2 regions of the Halomonas sp. AOP22-C1-8 genome follow, and region 1 is predicted to be linked to the other one. Evidence: predicted binding sites of a transcription regulator. Region 1 holds the regulator's gene; the other holds the start of a gene.
What was found. The regulator sigma-54, encoded in region 1, starts transcription at its own class of promoters, with help from an activator protein. The targets are predictions, from matches to a motif close to TGGCACNNNNNTTGCTNT.
Positions count from the first base shown of each region.

Region 2: ACT3TY_RS04815 (P-II family nitrogen regulator) is a predicted target of sigma-54. The motif match lies at 2,049-2,066, and genes of this name have one in related genera.

Region 1 is NZ_JBQSYD010000003.1:48,469-52,628, reverse strand. Features, by position in the region: gene lptA (lipopolysaccharide transport periplasmic protein LptA) at 1-461, shown strand, start outside; gene lptB (LPS export ABC transporter ATP-binding protein) at 471-1,220, shown strand; gene ACT3TY_RS02460 (RNA polymerase factor sigma-54) at 1,344-2,756, shown strand; gene hpf (ribosome hibernation-promoting factor, HPF/YfiA family) at 2,855-3,163, shown strand; gene ACT3TY_RS02450 (PTS sugar transporter subunit IIA) at 3,168-3,638, shown strand; gene rapZ (RNase adapter RapZ) at 3,706-4,160, shown strand, end outside.
Region 2 is NZ_JBQSYD010000006.1:17,127-21,286, reverse strand. Features, by position in the region: gene glnK (P-II family nitrogen regulator) at 1-178, opposite strand, end outside; gene ACT3TY_RS04820 (ammonium transporter) at 342-1,589, opposite strand; gene ACT3TY_RS04815 (P-II family nitrogen regulator) at 1,636-1,974, opposite strand; gene ACT3TY_RS04810 (accessory factor UbiK family protein) at 2,327-2,701, shown strand; gene ACT3TY_RS04805 (helix-turn-helix transcriptional regulator) at 2,901-3,824, shown strand; gene ACT3TY_RS04800 (TonB-dependent siderophore receptor) at 3,936-4,160, shown strand, end outside.

The DNA of each region.
Region 1 (4,160 bases):
CCCTTGCGGTGCCGCTATCGGCAGCGGCCCAGACAAGCCAAGCCCCCATTGAAGTAGAAGCCGACCAGCTAGACCTTGATCAGCGTGCAGGCACTGCCGTTTATTCAGGCGATGTCAATATTCGCCAAGGCAGTATGCAACTACGTGGTGATCGCGTTGAAATTATCCGTAACGACGCGGGTGAGCTTTCTCGCGCTATTGCCACCGGAGAGCGCGCCTACCTACGCAATCAACTCGATGATCAGGACGCACCGATGGAAGGATGGGCACGCCGCGTGGTTTATCACGTAGCAGAGCGGCGTGTAGAGCTTATTGACCAGGCCGAACTGACCCAAGCGGGTGATCAGTTTACCGGTGGCCGCCTGGAATACTTCATTGACCGCGAAGTGGTGCAGGCACGCTCCGATGTAAACGGTAGCGAGCCGCAGCGTATTCGTATGACGCTTCAGCCAGCGCAATAGGAGTCAACCATGTCTATTGCGGAAGCACCACCCATAAAAACCCTTTACGCCAATCACTTGGCAAAAAGCTATAAGCGCCGCCGCGTGGTTAAAGACATTAGCCTGGAGATTGCTCAAGGCAGCGTGGTAGGCCTGCTTGGCCCTAACGGCGCGGGTAAAACCACATCGTTTTATATGATTGTGGGCCTGGTGAAGTCTGATGCGGGTACGGTGCGTATCGACGAGCAAGACTTAACCCGCGTTCCCATGCACGAACGCGCGATGGCCGGCATTGGCTATCTACCCCAGGAAGCGTCTATTTTTCGCAAGCTATCGGTTGCGGATAATATTATGGCGATTCTGGAAACCCGCAAAGATCTGGACAGGGCAGGACGAGAGCAGCGGCTTGAGGCCCTGCTTGACGACTTTCATATTACCCACATCCGTGACAACCTGGGCATGAGCCTTTCCGGCGGCGAGCGGCGGCGCGTCGAAATTGCCCGCTCCTTGGCCACAGAGCCCGCGTTTATCTTGCTGGACGAGCCATTTGCAGGTGTCGATCCCATCTCGGTTGGTGAAATCAAGAGCATTATTCGCGCCTTAAAACAGCGCCACATTGGCGTGCTAATTACTGATCATAACGTCCGAGAAACACTGGATATTTGCGATATCGCCTATATTGTCGGTGACGGCCACATTATTGCTGGCGGCAGCCCTCAGACTATCCTTGATAACCAAAAAGTGAGGGAAGTTTACCTGGGTGCTGATTTTCGCTTATGAATTTAATTTCACCGCTAAACAGTGATCTGCAGTAAAAATTTTATCAGTGGCATGCTTATTGCACTTGCACAACAACATGACTCGCACTAGGGTGAAGCTTTCCGATTAACGAGTGGTTCTCAGATGGTCATGAAAGCTTCTCTCCAATTGCGTATCGGTACGCAGCTGACCATGACACCTCAGCTGCAGCAAGCGATTGCACTGCTACAGCTATCGACATTGGATCTACGTCAGGAAATTCAGCAGGCACTGGATGCCAACCCAATGCTGGAGCAGGAAGACGAGTTCGGCGAGCAGGCGACCGTCGAAACACCTGACGAGGAGTGGTCAGAAAGCATTCCCGAGGAACTCTCTGTCGATAGCGACTGGTCTGACACTTACCAGGACATGGGTAGCTCTGGCAGCAGCGAAGGCCCCGATTTTGAACGCCAGGCCGCGGGACAAAGCCTGCATGGACATCTCCTTTGGCAGCTGGCGATGACCGACTTTACGGCTCGTGAGCAGCTAATCGCCGAAAGTCTGATTGATGCACTGGACGCCAATGGCTACCTGACGCAGCCGCTCAACGATATCCGCGATGGGTTACGTGCTCAGAGCATCGAAGGTCTCAGCCAGCGAGAGTTAGAGACCACTCTGATGCGCTTACAGCAGTTCGAGCCAACGGGCGTCTTCGCCCGTGACTTGCGCGAATGTTTGATGCTTCAGTTAGCAACGCTCCCCGACGACACGCCCCTACTGGTTCCCGCGCGCCGATTGGTTCGCCAGTTTCTTGAAGCGCTGGGCAAAAATGACATTCGCCTATTAAAGCGCCGCCTAAGCCTGGACGATGAGCAGCTAGACGATGTGATCGGTCTGATCCGAAGCCTGGACCCACGCCCAGGCAGCGCTTATGGCGTCACCGACGATAGCTATATCACGCCCGACCTGGTCGTACGTCATGATCATGAAGGCTGGCACCTGGAGCTTAACCCTGAAGCCCTGCCCCGGCTGCGTATCCAGCCCGACTACGCCAGCTTAATCAAGCGTGCAGACAAGAGTCAGGATAACCAGTTTTTAAAAGAGCACTTGCAAGAAGCGCGCTGGCTAATCAAAAGCCTGTCCAGCCGCAACGACACGCTTCTACGCGTAGGGCGCGAGATTATCACTCGCCAAATCGGTTTTTTAGAGCACGGTGAAGAAGCGATGAAGCCGTTGATTCTTGCCGATATTGCCGAGGCGGTTGAGATGCACGAATCAACCATTTCTCGGGTCACCACACAAAAATATATCCATACCCCACGGGGCGTATTCGAACTCAAGTACTTTTTCTCAAGCCAAATTAGCGGGCAGGATGGCGCAGACAGCCACTCAAGCACCGCGATTCGCGCCCGGCTTAAAAAGTTGATTCAAGATGAGCCTCCCGGCAAACCTCTTTCGGACAGTCGTTTGGTGACATTACTGGGAGATGGCGGCATCACAGTGGCACGCCGTACGGTGGCGAAATATCGTGAGTCGCTGGGCATTCCCTCATCAAGTGAACGTCGTCGTTTGCGTTAGTCGTTACAAGAGAAATGGCAAAACTCGCGACAGGGGCTTTGCAACACCGTAAAAAGGGTTACAATCGAAATTCAGTCCGATGGATAAGGAGCACGTCAATGCAAGTAAATATCACGGGTCATCATGTAGAACTGACTGACGCCTTGCGTGACTACGTTAATGAAAAACTTGAACGCATCGAACGTCATTACGACCACATCACCACGGTACAAGTCACCTTATCTATTGAGAAGGAGCGCCAACATGCCGCGTGCACCCTTCATGCGGCAGGCGCCGACTTACATGCCGACGCCGAAGATGTCGATATGTATGCCGCTATTGACGCCTTAGCAGACAAAATTGATCGTCAACTCGTTAAGCACAAGGAAAAAGCACAAGCTCGCGCCCAAGGCGCTGGCGTGCGTTAATTCAATGACGTTGGAAACCATCCTCCCCCCGGAGCGCGTACTTTACGACGTGCCCGGGGGCAGCAAAAAGCGGGTGCTGGAGTTTTTCAGCACCTTTATCGCTCAAAATACACCCAGTCTGGATAGCCAGGAAGTTTTCAGCCGACTGATCGGCCGGGAACGTCTTGGCAGCACGGGGATCGGTAACGGCGTCGCCATCCCCCATGCGCGCAGCCCACATTGCGTTACGCCTATTGCGGGTTTTTTAAAATTATCAGAACCTATTGATTTTGATGCTATTGATGGCGACCCGGTCGACCTCGTCTTTGTGCTGCTGGTTCCCGAAGAGGCTGACGACACGCATTTGTCGCTTTTGGGACAAGTGGCCACCATTATGAATGATGCGAGCACACGCCAGGCATTACGCAAAACCAGCAGCCAGCACGATTTGCTTGACCTGCTAATGGGCAAGATTCGCGAACAGGCCGCTCCATAATCGCCCATAACGACTAACACATTTTCATGCGTTATCCCTTTTATACGTTCAATCAGAGAGAGCCACTATGCAACTGGTGATTATTAGCGGCCGCTCTGGCTCTGGCAAATCAATCGCATTACAAGCGCTGGAAGATATTGGCTATTACGCCATTGATAATCTCCCCGCCATGTTGCTTGGTTCTTTGATTGACGAACTCCGTGACGAGGGTGAACGTACACATCTAGCGGTCAGTATCGATGCCCGCAACCTGCCAGCGGCGCTTGAGCGCCTTCCCGCACTGCTTGAAGAGCTGCGCGCGCGGCCTATAGATTGTCAGGTTATCTATCTAACCACCGATTCACGTATTTTACTGGAACGCTATTCTGCGACACGGCGACGCCATCCGTTAACGCGCAACAGTGATATGACGCTTGAAGAGGCGATAGAGAAAGAGGAAGAGACGCTCAACGAAATACGTGACTTGGCCGACCTGCGGATTGATACATCACGCTTATCGGTCCACGACCTGCGTCGGCGCAT
Region 2 (4,160 bases), on a different contig from region 1:
TCACTTTGGGCAGGAAATCCACCACGTACTCAGCGCCACGATAAAGCTCTGTGTGGCCCTTTTGACGACCAAACCCTTTTACTTCTGTGACAGTAATGCCCTGCACGCCGATATCGGAGAGCGATTCGCGTACGTCATCAAGCTTAAACGGCTTGATAATGGCTGAGATCAATTTCATTGAGACATCCTCTAGCTTGGTGGCCATTGTCTTGTCTATTGGGTGCGGCGAAAGCCAGCCACCTCTGGTGCTAAGCATACACCGCTACAGGCGGAGAATAAAAAGGCCTTCCCCGAAAGGAAGGCCATAAGGAGCACGCCAGCTCACTTGCTTAGTATTATGCTTATTTCTTAACGCTAAACTCAGGGTAGGCTTCAAGACCGCATTCTGCGATATCCACGCCTTCATACTCTTCTTCTTCGCTCACCCGGATGCCCATGATGGCTTTCAGCACCAGCCAGACCACCAGGCTTGTCAGAAACACCCAACCGAAGATACCCGCAATACCCATCATTTGAGCACTGAAGGACGCGCCATCATTGGTGATAGGCACCGCCAGCACGCCCCAGATACCCGCCACGCCGTGAACGGAAATAGCACCGACCGGATCATCCAGCTTGAGCTTATCAAGCGATACAATCGCTACGACCACAATAGCACCGCCCACCGCACCGATAATGGTGGCACCTAATGCCGTTGGCGAGAGCGGGTCAGCGGTAATCGCCACCAGGCCAGCCAGCGCACCGTTAAGCGCCATGGTCAGGTCCGCTTTACGGAACCACAGTTTGGCCAGGACCAGCGCGGCAATCACACCGCCAGCAGCGGCCGCATTGGTATTGGCAAACACCTGGGCGACGTTGTTGGCCGACTCGATATCCGAGACTTTTAGCTCAGAGCCACCGTTGAAACCGAACCAACCCATCCACAAAATGAACGTACCCAGCGTTGCCAACGGCATGTTGGCACCGGGAATGGCATGGATAGCGCCATCTTTACCGTACTTACCTTTACGCGGCCCCAGAATCAGCACGCCTGCCAGAGCAGCGGCAGCGCCTGCCATGTGAACAATACCCGAGCCAGCATAATCCGAGTAACCCACGCTGCTCAGCCATCCGCCACCCCACGTCCAGTAGCCAGAAACCGGATAGATAAAGGCGGTCATGACCACAGCGAAGGCCAAAAAGGCCCATAGTTTCATGCGCTCAGCGACCGCACCGGAAACAATCGACATGGCAGTAGCCACAAAGACAACCTGGAAGAAGTAATCAGCGCGCATGGAGTAGTACGGCGCATCTTCGCCACCCGCCAGCACTGAATCGACGCTGTTCTCAGTACCCAGCAGAAAGCCCAGGCTTGGCAAGAAGCCGCCTTCGCCGCTGGAGTACATGAGGTGATACCCCACCAGCAGATACATGGTGCAGGCAATCGCAAACAGCGCGATGTTTTTCGTCAGAATTTCAGCGGTGTTTTTAGCGCGCACCATGCCTGCTTCAAGCATGGAGAAGCCTGCGGCCATCCACATGACCAATACACCGCACATCAAGAAGTAAAACGTGTCGAGCGCGTAGCTCAGATCAGCCAGTTCGTTCATTTGTTAGTTCCCCGTTGAACTACGAAGTAGCCCGGTAAGCCCCTGTTTAAACGGCATCAACGCCGCGTTCACCGGTACGAATTCGGATAACATCGTCGAGCGGCGTGACGAATACTTTGCCATCGCCGATTTTTCCACTGTTAGCGGCATTACAAATGGCATCCATCACGCTTTCCAGGCGCGCATCGTCAACCGCTACTTCTACTTTTACCTTGGGCAGAAAATCGACCACGTACTCAGCACCCCGGTAGAGCTCGGTATGCCCTTTCTGACGCCCAAAACCTTTTACCTCTGTCACGGTAATGCCCTGCACGCCGTTGTCGGCCAGTGCTTCGCGAACATCGTCAAGTTTGAATGGCTTAATGATGGCGGTGATGAGTTTCATCCCATATCTCTCCTGCTGGATAAGTCCTGCTAGATGGCTAGCGGCATTGCCGCTGAAAATGGCGATGCTCTACTAATGCGCATACCGTGCCATTAGCCAATTTCTTTTTAATTTTTAGTGGCTTAACAAAAAATAAGGCGCTTTTACGCACACCCCAAGATCGCGAAAGGCGTAGGGCGCAACCGATTGCACCAAAAAAGAACCGGCACGAACGGTTGGCGCACCATGATTGGGCGACGAGATAAACGAATAAATGCGCCAATGCCATACGCAATACATGCGTACTGGCGGCGGGTTGCGTATCCTTAAAATAGTGCCCACTTTTAAAGCATCATTATTTAAGGAGAGAACCATGACGCCCCAGGATCGTATTAGCCGTTTGGCACAACAGATTGGCGACCGCTTACAAAATGCGTCACAAGCGCCCGAAGATATTCAGAAAGGCGTTCAACAGGTGGTTCGTGGTGCCTTTGATCGGCTGGAGCTCGTATCGCGGGAAGACTTCGATATCCTGATGGACGTTCTACAGCGCACGCGTTCGCGGGTAGAAGCCCTGGAGAGGCAAGTAGCGCAGTTGGAAGCTACGATGGAAGCGAATCAGCCTGAGAAGCACCTGCCAGTCGCCACTAAGGCCGCTGAAAGCGCTCAGCCCAACGCCGATACGCCCGCTGCCCCAAAACCGGCTGCCAGCAGAACACTGAACGACGATAAGAAAAGCGATACATAAGCACAGCACTGGTAACGCCTGCCGCCACCAAAATGAGAACACCTATCATTGCGTTTTAATCTACTGATGGTAGGATCACGATGATTTACGCGTTCTCTGGATAACCCACGAACCGCTCCTCTTTTCAAGCGTCGCTCTTTTGGGCGGCGTTTTCTCGCTGGGTTGATCACTGGATTACCAAGCCGCAGGGTCCTTATTGATGCCAACCTTTACGTCGTTAACGCCATCGACACTTAGCCAACTGGGCCAAACGTTCGGCATTGACTACCTGTATGCCGGGGAGGGAATTGACGATCCCATTGCCCAAGGCAGCGTCAGTGATTTGCCGCTCTCTTCTGCGCTGCATCTCACACTCTCCGACCTTGAAGTACGCCAACGCTACGCCTCACGTTCCACGCAGACAGTGCCCTGGTTTCTAAGTGTTGTTTTGGAAGGCTGGATTGACATCGCCCAAGGCCAGAAGCGGCTGACTATAGGCGCGGGGCAGGGACTTTGCGCGCACTTTACCCCGCAGGCGCCGTTGATCGTTGAACAACCGGCACAGCCACGGCTGCGTACCCTCAATATTGCGGTACTGGCCACAATTCCTAATGCGTTGCCTAGCGCTCAAGCGCCTCAGCTGCATGCCTGGGCGCCACCTTCCACACTCTTTGCTCAGCTACGCGCGAGTTGCGAAGCGCCACTGGACGACTGGCGGCATTCACTAGTCTGGCAGGGGCTTGCCCTACAGCTTCTTGGGCACGGCTTACCCGCGCCGCCTGCCAGAGAGGGTAAACCTGCACGAGGCATCAAAGCCCGCGAACGCGAACAGCTTGCTCAATTGCATGCCGAGCTGCGCAATAACCCAATGACCGATTACTGCCTGAGCGGCCTGGCTCGTCGTGCGGCGATGAGCTCCAGCAGCTTGCGCCAGAAATTTAGTGCACTTTACGGCTGCTCAATTTTTGATCACTTACGCCACTGTCGGCTTCAACAAGCCTACAGCCACTTGGAAAAAGGCTATAGTGTTCAACAGACAGCCCATGCCTGTGGCTATCGCCATGCCACCAATTTTACGACGGCTTTCAAACGCCACTTCGGTGTTGCGCCAACAGAAGTGAGCAGCAGGGCCAAAACACATTAAGCGCATCATCAACACTGGCATAACGCATAGCTGATTTGGCATATTGCATAGCTCAACAGACCCTTAAAAAGCAATAATTCTCATTACTATAACCGGTAGAGAATTATTGTCATGCTTATGCTCCCGCACCGCTTTTCCTATCGCCACCTTGCGCTGTCCATTGCCTTGGCAGGCGGCTCGGTATCTGCCGCCTACGCCCAAACATCACCGGATGCTGCTCATCAGTTAACGACGGTCACTGTCACTGCTCAGCAGGCTGCCACCAAGGTAGAAACACCCTTTATCGAGACGCCGCAAAGTGTGTCAACCATTACCCAGAAGCAGATGGAAGAGCGT